DNA from 3 places in the Kitasatospora sp. NPDC036755 genome. Region 1 is predicted to be linked to each of the others. Evidence: riboswitches for the same ligand, from Rfam matches in the RefSeq annotation. Region 1 holds a riboswitch; each other region holds the start of a gene.
The links. Region 1 has a riboswitch for cyclic di-AMP ahead of AB0E96_RS30845 (transglycosylase family protein). Riboswitches for the same ligand answer to the same signal wherever they lie in the genome.
Positions count from the first base shown of each region.

Region 2: it holds a riboswitch for cyclic di-AMP, as region 1 does, so the genes downstream of both, AB0E96_RS15005 (LysM peptidoglycan-binding domain-containing M23 family metallopeptidase) here and AB0E96_RS30845 (transglycosylase family protein) in region 1, are expected to answer to the same signal.
Region 3: it holds a riboswitch for cyclic di-AMP, as region 1 does, so the genes downstream of both, AB0E96_RS16765 (transglycosylase family protein) here and AB0E96_RS30845 (transglycosylase family protein) in region 1, are expected to answer to the same signal.

Region 1 covers NZ_JBEZUT010000273.1:751-5,021, reverse strand. The annotation lists gene eno (phosphopyruvate hydratase) at 1-1,278, opposite strand, end outside; gene AB0E96_RS30845 (transglycosylase family protein) at 1,595-2,488, opposite strand; cyclic di-AMP (ydaO/yuaA leader) riboswitch at 2,494-2,662, opposite strand; gene AB0E96_RS30840 (cytochrome P450) at 2,873-4,222, opposite strand.
Region 2 covers NZ_JBEZUT010000081.1:15,480-19,750, reverse strand. The annotation lists gene AB0E96_RS15010 (MFS transporter) at 1-1,200, opposite strand, end outside; cyclic di-AMP (ydaO/yuaA leader) riboswitch at 1,551-1,751, shown strand; gene AB0E96_RS15005 (LysM peptidoglycan-binding domain-containing M23 family metallopeptidase) at 1,754-2,728, shown strand; gene AB0E96_RS15000 (APC family permease) at 3,076-4,271, shown strand, end outside.
Region 3 covers NZ_JBEZUT010000096.1:8,128-12,398, forward strand. The annotation lists gene AB0E96_RS16755 (LacI family DNA-binding transcriptional regulator) at 1-214, shown strand, start outside; gene AB0E96_RS16760 (hypothetical protein) at 346-546, opposite strand; gene AB0E96_RS16765 (transglycosylase family protein) at 836-2,215, opposite strand; cyclic di-AMP (ydaO/yuaA leader) riboswitch at 2,202-2,372, opposite strand; gene AB0E96_RS16770 (hypothetical protein) at 2,833-3,792, opposite strand.

The DNA.
Region 1 (4,271 bases):
GGCGCGGAAGCGCGGGAAGGCGCCGCGGCCGGCGTACTCGGCGGCGTCGTCGAGGATCTCCTCGATGCGCAGCAGCTGGTTGTACTTGGCGACGCGCTCGGAACGGGCCGGGGCACCGGTCTTGATCTGGCCGCAGTTGGTGGCGACGGCCAGGTCGGCGATGGTGACGTCCTCGGTCTCGCCGGAGCGGTGCGACATCATGCAGCGGTAGCCGTTGCGCTGGGCCAGCTCGACGGCGTCCAGGGTCTCGGTCAGCGAACCGATCTGGTTCACCTTGACCAGCAGCGCGTTGGCGGTGCCGGTCTCGATGCCGCGGGCCAGGCGGGCCGGGTTGGTGACGAACAGGTCGTCGCCGACCAGCTGGACCTTGTCGCCCAGCTTGTCGGTCATGGCCTTCCAGCCGTCCCAGTCCGACTCGTCCAGCGGGTCCTCGATGGAGACCAGCGGGTAGGCGGCGACCAGCTCGGCGTAGTACTCGATGAGCTCGGCGGAGGTGAGCTCCTTGCCCTCGAACTGGTAGGCGCCGTCCTCGTAGAACTCGGAGGAGGCGACGTCCAGGGCCAGCGCGACGTCACGGCCGGGCACGTAGCCGGCCTTCTGGATGGCCTCGACGATGAGGTCCAGGGCCTCGCGGTTGGAGTCCAGGTTCGGGGCGAAGCCGCCCTCGTCGCCCAGACCGGTGGACAGGCCGCGCTCCTTCAGCACGCCCTTGAGCGTGTGGTAGACCTCGACGCCCCAGCGGACGGCCTCGGAGAAGGACTCCGCGCCGATCGGGGCGATCATGAACTCCTGGATGTCGACGTTGGAGTCCGCGTGCGACCCGCCGTTGAGGATGTTCATCATCGGAACGGGCAGGACGTGCGCGTTCGGGCCGCCCAGGTAGCGGAACAGCGGCAGGTCGCTGGCCTCGGAGGCGGCGTGCGCGACGGCCAGCGAGACGCCCAGGATGGCGTTGGCGCCGAGCGAGGACTTGTCCGGGGTGGCGTCCAGGTCCAGCATGGCCTGGTCGATCAGCCGCTGCTCGGTGGCGTCGTAGCCGACCAGCTCCGGGCCGATCTGCTCGATGACGGCCAGGACGGCCTTCTCGACGCCCTTGCCGAAGTAGCGGTTCTTGTCACCGTCACGCAGCTCCAGCGCCTCGAAGGCGCCGGTGGAGGCACCCGACGGGACAGCGGCACGACCCGTGCTGCCGTCGTCGAGGCCGACCTCGACCTCGACCGTGGGGTTGCCGCGCGAGTCGAGGATCTCACGGGCTACGACGACATCGATGGACGGCACGAGGCATCTCCTTGCGGAAGCAGGGTCCGGTCTGACGGTGGTGCTGTCAGCAGGACGATTGCGGAGTCGTTACGACCAGAGCCTAACCGCCCGGGCTCCCGGGGCCACCTCCGCCTCGGTCCCGTCTCAGCGTGTGGCCCCGCTACCCACCGGTAGTTCACCTGCTTGTCCCAGCTTGTCCCACCGGGAAGGGCGAATGCGGACGAAGGGGACCGGTAGGACCGGTCCCCTTCGGACGTCGGGGCGGAGCGGTGCCGGCGGAGGCGGTCCGGCCGCTCGAAGACACGAGGGCTCAGCGGCTCGGCGGCACGAGGGCTCAGCCGACGTGCAGCACCTGACCCGGCATGATCAGGTTCGGGTCGCCGCCGACGGTGGAGTGGTTCTGCTCGTACAGCGCGTGCCAGCCACCGGAGACGCCCTGGGCGGTGGCGATGGTCGACAGGGTGTCACCGGCGCGGACGGTGTAGTCGTGGCCGGCGGCCTGCGGGGCCTGCGGGGCGTACTGCGGCTGGGCGGCGGCCTGGCCGGCGTACTGCTGGTAGACGCTCTGGTGGCTGGTCCAGTACCAGGCGCCGTTGCTCTGGTACCAGTACACCTTGGCGTCGGCGTCCCAGCCGGCCTTGCCGGAGAAGCCCGGGGCCTGCGGCTGGGCCTGCTGCTGCGGGGCGGCCTGCTGGACCGGCTGCGCGGCGGGCTTCTGCGCCGGCTTCTGGGCGGCGGGCTTCTGGGCGACCGGCTTCTCGGCCGGCTTGGCGGCGGGCTTCGGGGCCTGCTGCTTGGGAGCGGACTGCGGCTTGCTGTCCGAGGAGGTGTCGACCGCGGCCGGGGCACCGCCCTTGGTCAGACCGGCCTTCTGCGAGCAGACCGGCCAGGCGCCCGGGCCCTGCGAGGCCAGCACCTTCTCGGCGACCGAGATCTGCTGGGCCTTGCTGGCCTGGTTGGCCTGCGGCGCGTAGGCGGCGCCGCCGTACGCCTTCCAGGTGCTGGACGTGAACTGGAGGCCGCCGTAGAAGCCGTTGCCGGTGTTGATGCTCCAGTTGCCGCCGCTCTCGCACTGGGCGACGGCGTCCCAGGTGGAGGCCGGGGCGGCGGAGGCGCCGGTGGCGGTGAGGAGCGGCATCGCGAGTCCGACGCCGGCCACACCGGCGACGGCGATGGCCTTCTCGGCCTGGGTGCGACGACGGTGGCGGCCAGTTCCAACGAACAGCATGAAGAGGTCCCTCTCCGCACGCCTGCGAGGTGAGCTGTCGGGTTCGGACCGGGAGGTGGCCCGGCCGCCGTGCGCGGAGACGACTCCGCTCGGGCGGCTTCACCCCAAGCCGTGGGGAGACGGCAACAAACCTGGTTCCCCCGCCCCTGCCCAGGGTTCTGGTCGGTTTCCCGTGGCGCGGCGGGCAGGATTCGGCGTTCCGCGTACGGGGTCCGCAGCTGCGAACTCCAGGGAGAGTAGACAGATCTTCAGATCAATCACAAGCTCATATCGTCGATATCACACGAGAATTACGGCCCGTGTCCGATCGCCTACCAACAGCGGCGTTATGTCCGGATTGATGGGTGTTCACACCGCACCCGACAGGCGATCGGCGACGTCCGGTCAGCCCTTCGCGGCCTCCGAAGGAGCCTGCGGAGACGTGGCCGGAGAACCGGTCGGAGGGGCGTGCGGGGAGCGGCTCTCCGGGCTGAATTCCACCGGCAGTTCGCGCAGCCCACGCATGATCAGGCCGCCCCGCCAGCGCAGGTTCTCCGGGCTCTCCGCGAGCCGCAGGTCCGGCAGCCGGGAGAGCAGCGTGGCCAGCGCGGCCCGCCCCTCCAGCCGGGCGAGCGGGGCGCCGATGCAGTAGTGGATGCCGTGCCCGAACCCCAGGTGGGGATTGTCCGCCCGGGCCAGGTCCAGGGTGTTCTCCGCCGCGAACCGGGCCGGGTCGCGGTCCGCCGCGGCCAGCACCACCAGCACCGGATCGCCGACCGGGATGTCCACCCCGCCGATGGTCAGCGGACTGGTCGCGAACCGCCAGGTCGCCAGCTCCACCGGCCCGTCGTAGCGCAGGAGTTCCTCGATCCCGGTCTCCAGCAGCGCGCTCTCCCCGCGTGCCACCGACTCCTGCAGCAGCCGGCGCTGCTCCGGGTTGCGCAGCAGCGCGTACGTGCCGTTGCCGATCAGGTTCACGGTGGTCTCGAAACCCGCGAACAGGAGGATGAAGGCCATCGCCGCGGCCTCGTTCTCGGTCAGGTGCTCCCCGTGGTCACTGGCCCGGATCAGGCCCGAGATCAGGTCGTCCCCGAGGTCCGCGCGCTTGCGGTGGATCAGCTCCAGCAGGTACGCCCGCATCCGCTTCACCGCCCGGCCCACGCCGCCGCGCTGCCCCCCGCCGTGACGGATCATCATCCCGGCCCAGTCACGGAAGTCGTCCTGGTCCTCGGCCGGCACCCCGAGCATGTCGCAGATCGCGTAGATGGGGAGCGGGAAGGCGAACTCGTGGATCAGGTCCGCCGAACCGCGCTGCGCGAAGCCGTCGATCAGCCGGTCGGTGAGCTGCTGCACCCGCGGCTCGAACTCGGCCACCCGGCGCGGGGTGAACGCCTTGGACACCAGCCGGCGCAGCCGGGTGTGGTCCGGCGGGTCGATGTTCAGCAGGTGGGTCATCAGGTCCGCCTGCCGCTCCCCCGGGATGCCCACCCGGCCGGTGCGGTGCGCCTGCTCGCTGTGGTGCGCCGGGTTCTTCGACAACCGGCCGTCCGCCAGCGCCTGCCGGGCGTCCGCGTACCTGGTCACCAGCCAGGCCTCCACCCCGCTCGGCAGGGTGGTGCGGTGCACCGGGGCGTGCTCGCGCAACCAGGCGTAGGCGGGGTACGGGTCGGCGGCGAACTCCCAGGTGAACAGCTGTGGGGCGGGGGCGTCGGACGGCGAGGCGGCGGGCCGGGCGGGGTCGGGCTGAGCTGGCATGGACCGACCGTATCCGGTGCACCGGGCCCGCCCCCGCTCCGGCGGGCCC
Region 2 (4,271 bases), on a different contig from region 1:
CGCCGGCAGGGCGGCCACCGCGAGCAGGCCGGCCGCGCGGGCGGCGGCGTTGTTGACCCCGCTGGCGATGCCCGCGTGCCGGACCTCGACGGCGGCCAGCACCGTCGCCGTCAGCGGCGCGACCAGCAGTGTCATCCCGCAGCCCATCACCGCGACGGCGGGCAGCACGTCCACCCAGTACGAGGAGTCGGGGCCGATGCGCAGCATCAGCAGCACCCCGGCGGCGCACAGCAGCGGGCCGACGGTCAGCGGGACACGCGGGCCGATCCGCTTGCCGAGGCGTCCGGCGCGCGCGGACAGCGTCAGCATCAGCACGGTGATCGGCACCAGGGCGAAGCCCGAGACCAGCGGCGAGAAGCCGGACACGATCTGGAGCTGCACCACCAGGAGGAAGAAGACGCCGCTGAACGCCGCGTACACGCACAGGGTGACCAGGTTCACCGCGGTGAACAGCCGGGAGGAGAACAGCCCCAGCGGCAGCATCGGTTCGGGGGCGCGGCGCTCGACCGCCACGAAGGCGGCGCCGAGCGCCAGCCCCAGCACCCCGCTGACCCAGACGGCGGGGGACAGGCCCTCGCCGGCCGCGGTCAGCGCGTAGGTGACCGCGCCGAGGGCGAGGGCGGCGAGCACGGCGCCGAGCACGTCGAAGCGACCGGAGGCGGCCTCGTCCCGGCTCTCCGGCACCGACCGGGTGGTGACGGCGATCACGGCGGCGGCCAGCGGCAGGTTCAGCAGGAAGATCCAGCGCCAGCCGGGGCCGTCCACCAGCCAGCCGCCCAGGAAGGGGCCGACCGCGGCCGACACCCCGCCGAGGCCGGACCAGAGGCCGACCGCCGCCGAGCGGTCGTCGGGGTGGAAGACGGCCTGGAGCATGGCGAGCGAGCCGGGGGTGAGCAGCGCCCCGCCGATGCCCTGCACGGCGCGGGCGGCGATCAGCACGTGGATGTTCGGCGCTGCGGCGCAGGCCGCGGAGGCGACGGCGAACCAGACCACGCCGATCAGGAAGACCTTGCGCCGCCCGTACCGGTCGCCGAGCGCGCCGCCGAGCAGGATCAGGCCCGCCAGGGTGAGCAGATAGGCGTTCAGCGTCCACTGCAGGGACGCCAGGGAGGCGCCGAGGTCGGCGCCGATCCGGGGCAGGGCGACGTTCACCACGGTGCCGTCGAGCATCGCCATGCTGGAGCCGAGCACCGTTGCCATCAGTACCCAGCGGCCCTGCGCGGTGCCCAAGCGCAGGGTGCCGGCCTCGGAGGTGGTCACGGGCGAATCCTGCGCTGCCGGGGCGCGAGTGACAAGGGTCACCGGTGGGTGTGTTGGGGGTGGGCGGTGCGTGAGCGGGCGGCTGCGCAGTGTCGGCGATCTCGGCGCAGGGTCGTGGATCAGTGGCGCGGGGTGAATGGATTGTGTACGTATCGTGGGCCCGGGCCTGCGGAGGGTCACCGGGGCGGGGGGGATCGTTGCGTTTTCAAAGATCGACATTGCTTCACCCGAACGGATGGGTTTTAGTTCAGCGACCGCCCGGCCAGTCCGGACGGATCCGCCGGGTGGAACGCCGAGTCCTGCCGCTGCCCGGTGGTTCGAAACGAACTCTGTACGGCAGGAGCGGGGGACCCACAGGTAAGTCGCCGGACCGGAGTTCGCGCCTCAGGGCGCGGGCGTCCAGGACCGGCTAGGGGTGAAGCCGCACACGCGGCCGGGCAACTCCAGCCCGAACCCGACAGCTCACCTCGCAGGCGTCGGAGAGGAAACTTCCATGCCTGCACAGGCTCGTCGTATCGCCCTGCCCCGCGCCGCCCGCATCGGCATCGCCACCGCCGTGACCGGTGTCTCCTTCGCCCTCCCGCTCGTGACCGCGATGAGCGCCCAGGCCCACACCGCCCCGGCCGCGGCCACCGCCGCCGCCAAGCCGGCCGCGCAGGCCCCCGCCCCGGCCCAGGCCGCCGCGCAGGAGAGCTACCGCGTCGTCGGCGGCGACACCCTGTCCAAGATCGCCGACGCCCGGAACGTCGAGGGCGGCTGGCACGCGCTGTACGAGCGGAACCGCTCGGTCGTCGGCGCCGACCCGAACCTGATCTTCCCGGGCCAGCAGCTCGCGCTGCCGGGCCATGCCGCCGCTCCGGCCAAGCCGGCCGCTCCGGCGAAGCCCGCCACACCGGCGAAGCCCGCCGCTCCGGCGGCTCCGGCGACCCAGGCCGCCAAGCCGCAGGCCCAGGTCCAGGTGCAGACCGAGGCCGCCAAGCCGTCCGCGCAGCTCCAGACCCAGCTCCAGGTCGCCACGCCGGCCCAGGCCGTGACCGCCACTCCGGTCGCCGCCGCCACCTCCGGCTTCGTCGCCCCGCTGGCCAACCCGAGGCTCGGCACCGCCTACGGCGTGGCCGGCTCGATGTGGGCCTCCGGCCACCACACCGGCCAGGACTTCGTCGCCTCCACCGGCACCCCGCTGCGCGCGATCGCCAACGGCGTCGTGGTCAAGGCCGGCAACGGCGGCGCCTACGGCAACGAGGTCGAGATCAAGCTCGCCGACGGCCACTACGCCGAGTACGCGCACCTCTCCTCGATCGGTGTGAGGATCGGTCAGACCGTCACCGCCGGCCAGCAGATCGGCCTCTCCGGCGCCACCGGCAACGTGACCGGCCCGCACCTGCACTTCGAGATCCGCAACGGCTCGGAGTACGGCTCGGACATCAACCCGGTCGCCTACCTGCGCGCGCACGGCGTCGCGCTCTGACCCCGAGAGCTCCGGGGTACCAGGAACCACCGCTGCTGCGGGCGAACCGATCGCCCGGGATGGTCATGTCGGGTGACCGCTCGACCGGGTGATCGCCGCACGGCGGACATGGGCGCGGGACACGCCCAGGCCGGCCCGGCCGCACGAGGACCTCCTCGTGCGGCCGGGCCGGCCGCTTTCGTTCCCGGGGCCGCCCGGGGTGTTCCAGCGGTCGAACGAAGCGTCAACTCCGGCGCACTGCCGGGTGATCGGCTGAAGCGCCGGGCTCCTCCGGGGCGCCATGCTGGCAGGCGGTCAGCGCCCGGCCGGTCCGGCGGTGGGGCGGGTCCGTGAGGCGAGGAGGCCGGATGGCGGTCCGGAGCGGGGGCGTGGCGGGGGAGACGGCCGGGCGGGAGCGGCCCGGCCCGGGCGGCGTCGACCGGTTGAAGGCGGACTCGGTCGGCCTGGTCGGCGTGGTGTTCATGGCGCTCGCCACCGCCGCCCCGATCACCGCGATGACCGGCAACCTGCCGATCATCGTCGGGCAGGGCAACGGGGCCGGCGCGCCCGCCGCGTACATCGTGGCGACGGTGGTGCTGACGGTGTTCTCGGTCGGCTACGTGGCGATGGCCCGTCACATCACCGCGGCCGGCGCGTTCTACGGCTACGTCTCGCACGGACTGGGCCGGGTGGTCGGGATGGCCGCCGGGCTGCTCGCGGTGCTCGCGTACGTCGTCACCGAGGCCTCGGCCCTCGGCTTCTTCGCGTACTCGCTGCGCGGGCTGGTCCGTTCCCAACTGGGGGTGGAGCTGGGCTGGGGCTGGTACGCGCTGTTCGGGGCGGCGGTGATCGGGGTGATGGCCTGGTTCGACCTGCACCTGACGGCCAGGGTGCTCGGGGTCGCGCTGGTGCTGGAGATCGGGGTGCTGAGCGCGGTGTCGTTCGCGGTGCTGTTCTCCGGCGGCGGTCCGGACGGGATCGCGGTGGCCGCCGTGAACCCGCTGAACGCGCTGAAGGGGGTGGGGAGTTCGGGGCCGGCGGCGGCCGGGCTCGGCCTGTTCTTCGCGTTCTGGTCCTGGGTGGGTTTCGAGTCCACCGCGATGTACGGCGAGGAGTCCCGCGACCCGAAGCGGGTGGTGCCGCGGGCGACGCTGGTGTCGGTGATCGGGGTCGGGCTGCTCTACGTCTTCGTGTCCTGGATGATCGTGTCCGGCAACGGGGTCGAACGGGCGATCGCGGTGGCGAGCGGCGCGGTGCCGGGCAAGGACGGCAACAGCCTGTTCTTCGACCCGCTCGGCGCGCACCTGGGGGCCTGGGCGGTGAAGGTGTTCCAATGGCTGGTCGTCACCGGCTCGTTCGCCTGCGCGATGGCCTTCCACCAGTGCGCGGCCCGGTACCTGTACGCGATCGGGCGGGAGGGGCTGCTGCACCCGGGGCTCGGCCGCACCCATCCGCGGCACGGCTCGCCGCACGTCGCCTCGGTGGTGCAGTCGGTGATCGCGGTGGGGCTGGTGGCGGGGTTCCTGGCGGCCGGGATGGATCCGTACGCGCACCTGTACACGCT
Region 3 (4,271 bases), on a different contig from region 1:
GCAGGACGTGTCGGTCGTCGGCTTCGACGACTCGCCGCTGATCGCCTTCACCGAGCCGCCGTTGACCACGATCCGCCAGCCGGTCGAGGCGATGGCGACGGCGGCGGTGGACGCGCTGCTGGAGGAGGTCGGCGGGAACGCCGCCCAGCGTGGCGAGTTCATGTTCCAGCCGGAGCTGGTGATGCGCGGATCCACCGGGGCCGGCGCGCGCTGAGCCCCGGCCGCCACGGCCGAACGACGGGCCCCGGAGGGCGATCGCTCTCCGGGGCCCGTCGGCGTGCGCGGGGTCGGCCGTCGTGGTGCGCGCGACGGCCTTCGGGGCCGGCGGGGGCTTCCGTCGGGCGGTCAGCCCTCCTGGGTGGTCGGGCGGTCGACGGTCAGTCGGTGTCCGTCGGCCGCCTCGCCGGTGCGGGTCTCGGTGCGACGGCCGCGCGCCAGGTAGTCGCGCAGGACCAGTTCGACGGCGTCCTGGGGGCTCTTGGTGCCGGAGAGCATCATCGCGTCGATCGCGAGGTTCGCGTCGAGCGTGACGGTGACCTGGGCCATGTGACTCCTCCTCGGGTGCAGAGCAGCAGCATGCCCGCTGGGGCGGGGATCCACCACGGGACAGGGCGGAACCGCCGGAGGAGAGCCCGGAACCGTCGGCGGGAACGCCGGAACCCCCGGGGAGAGCGACCAGACTCTCCCCGGGGGTGGCGGATGGTCAGCGTGGGGATGACGGCCGGCGGCTGACAGCTGACAGACGATGAAATCTGTCAGCTGTTATCCGTCAGCCGTCAGCCGTCAGCCGTCATTCGTCATTCGTCGTCCGAACGCCGTCGTCCGTGCGCCGTCCTCAGACCCGGCCGGCGAAGTCCGGGGCCCAGTTGGCGATGCTCTGCTCGCGGACGCCCGAGCTCGGGTTGGCGGCCTCGACGTACTTGCCGTTGCCGACGTAGATCGCGACGTGGTAGACGCCGGAGTCCTTGCCGTTGTTGGACCAGAACAGCAGGTCGCCCGGCTGGAGGCTGTCCAGCGAGACGTGGGTGCTGGCCGCGGCCTGGTCGGCGGCGACGCGCGGGACGGAGATGCCCGCGGCGCGCAGCGCGGCCTGGGTCAGGCCGGAGCAGTCCCAGCCGCCGTTGCCGGTGCCGCCGTAGACGTACGCCTGACCGACCTTCGACTCGGCGAAGGAGACCGCGGCGGCCATGCTGCCGGTGGCAGCCGGAGTCTGGGTCTGGGTCTGGGTCTGGGTCTGGGTCTGCGGAGCGGGCTTGGCGGCCGGCTTGGTGGACGGCTTGGCGGCCGGGGCCTGGGCCTGCGCGGTCGGCTGGGCGTTCACGGCACCGCCGTTCGCGGACTGACCGGACTTCTGCGAGCGGTCGAACCAGGTGAAGTCCGAGCCGGACTTGCCGGTGGAGGACGGGGCGGCCTGGGCCTGGCCGTTGCCGCCGAAGGACAGCTGCTGGCCCGGGTAGATGGTGTCCGGGCCCTCGGTCAGGGTGCCGCGGTTGAGCTCGTAGAGCCGCTGCCAGCCGCCCTGCACCTGGTGCTGGTCGGCGATGGCGGACAGCCAGTCGCCCTGGACCACGGTGTAGTCGGCGCCCTGGGCCTGCTGCGGGCCCTTCTTGACCCAGTCGCTCCGGTTGCCCGAGGCGGCGTTGCCCGTGGCGGCCTGCGCGCCGTCCTGGGCGGGCGCGGCGGGCTTCGCGGCGGGGGCCTGGGGCTGCGCCGGCTTGGTGGCGGGCTTCGCCGCCGGAGCCGCCGGGGCGGCCGGCTTGGCGCTCTGCGCGGGCTTGGTGGCGGTCGAGCCCGCCGAGGTGTCGACGGAGGCGGCGGCGCCTCCCTTGGTGAGGCCGGCCTGGACCGAGCACACCGGCCAGGCGCCGGGGCCCTGCGAGGCGAGGACCTTCTCGGCGACGGAGATCTGCTGGTCCTTGGTGGCCAGGTCGGCGCGCGCCGCGAAGGCGGTGCCGCCGAAGGCGGACCAGGTGCTGGAGGTGAACTGGAGCCCGCCGTAGAAGCCGTTGCCGGTGTTGATGGCCCAGTTGCCGCCGCTCTCGCACTGGGCGACCTTGTCCCAGGTGGCGACGGAGGCGGCCGAGGCGGTGCCCGAGGTGAGGCAGGGGACGGTGAGGCCGACGCCCGCGACGCCGAGGGCGGCGATCACGCGGCGGGTGCGGCTGGACAGGCGAGTGCCGTTGGTGGGCAGCATGAAGACGCGGTCCTCTCCCACGCCTGCGAGGTGAGCTGTCGGATTCGGGCTGGAGTTGCCCGGCCGCGCTGTGGGCGCGGCTTCACCCCTAGCCCTGGACCGTTCCGAAGACCGGTCCGGGGCGACTTACCTGTGGGTCCCCCGCTCCTGCCGTGGTGCGTTTTCGCGTTTCCAGGACACCCGACGGCAGGACTCGGCGTTGCGGATGAACCGGGTTCGTGTGGTCACGAACGGGGAGCACGTTAATCAGACTCAAGTTCAAACTGCAAACCACTGTGATGTGCATCATGGTTTAGTGGGAACTGCCAAAATCGCCGTCCATCAAGATCGCAAATGATCGTTTTCAAGCAATGTCATTGCGGAAGTCAACAACTGGCTCTGTCTCAGGAGCGGCGTGACGATGTGTCGAATCGTGGAGTCGCGCACACCGGAAGGTGGGGGAGCGGTCGCGATCCGCGCCCTCGGATCCGCGCTCCCTTTTTCCTTTCAAATGGCTCCAGAAAGGCCAGAACGGACATTTCGCTTCGACGGCTCCGCGACTTCCGCACTTGACGGGACGTGCGGGAGGGCAAGCCGAAGGGCCCGGAACGGAAGCCGTTCCGGGCCCTTCGGTGCGCGCGGGCGGCGCGCGGTGTCGACTACTGCCCGAGGGGGCCCTCGGCGGCCGCGTGGGCGCCGCGAGCGCCCTCCGGGGCCCCCTCGGCCCCGGAGGCGGCCGCTGCCTCCGCCTCGGCCCGCGCCAGGTCCTCCGGGGACGGCGCGGGCAGGGCGGCCAGGTAGGTGGAGGCGATCAGCTGGCCGACCGACGGGTACGCGCCCAGCGGCGCGGCCGACGGGCAGCCGGTCTCCTCGGCCGCGGTGGCGAGCAGCTCGGAGTCCGCCTCCGGACCGATCACCAGCGGGGCCAGCGCCGGGCGCTGCGAGCCGGTCTCCTTGAGGTGGTTGACGGCCGCGGCCACCGAGCCGGGCACGTCGAGCGCGGCGGCGACGACCGGTACGGCCAGCCGCGCGGCCAGCAGCACGCCGGTGATGCCGGCCGCGGCGGCCGCGTCCTCGCCGCCGACGGTGGTCAGCACCACGCCGTCCGCGGCGGTCGCGATGGCGAACAGCCGGGCGCGGTCGGCCCGGGCCAGCCCGGCCTCGGACAGGCGGACGTGCACGGCCTCGGCCAGCAGCGGGTGCGGGCCCAGCGGGTCGGTGACGGGCGCGCCGTACTCGGCGGCGAGCGCGTGAAGCTCGGTCAGGAAGGTGTGCGGACCGGGCACCAGCGGCACCAGGACGGGCGTCGGAAGCCCCGCCTCGGCGGCCATGGCCAGCAGCTCGGCGACGGTGCGGTCCTCGCCGTCCACGCCCTCGGGGCCGTTGCCGGGGAGGTAGCCGACCGCGGTCCGGACGCCGTTCTGCTCGGTGCGGACGATCGAGAGCAACTCCTCGACGACCGAGCGGGACTCGGGCCCGGCGGTCGCGGGCACGGCGAGCACCAGGGCCGGGGCGCCGGCCGGGATCTCGGGGCGCTCGGGACGACGGTGGCGCCCCCGCGCACGGGAGCCTGGAGTGCGGACGGGCAGTGGCGCGCCCGGGATGGCTGCGGTGCTCATGCCGGAGATCGTAGGACATCGGCCCGTCCGGCTTGCAGTCGGCTGCCGTACGGGTTTCGCGCGGTCATGGTGCGGAGCCGGTGCGTCTGCGGCACGGCTCCGGGCGCTTTGCCTACAATCCGGACATTCTTCGCCCAACCTCCGTGTGATCACCGGCGCTTGCCCGGACGCCGTCGGAGGGGGCCGGCGTTGCATCCGGGGCGCGTGAGATGTCTCACAGCATGAGGTCGGCCTGACGGAGGGTCACAGGCGTGCGACTCCCGGCATTCGAAGATCAACATTCAGCGGGGAGATGCTCACGGCCGGTTATCGCGGGCTCGACGATTCATCGGCTATGTCCGTTTACGTACCGTCAGGAGAAGGGCCCGTGAAGAGTTCGCGGCTGAGGGTAAAAGGCCTCGTGCACCTGCAATGTCCCGTGCTGATGCACGTGCACTGCGGCTATCATCGCGTCAAGTGAGGCGTTGTGCCGGACCGGT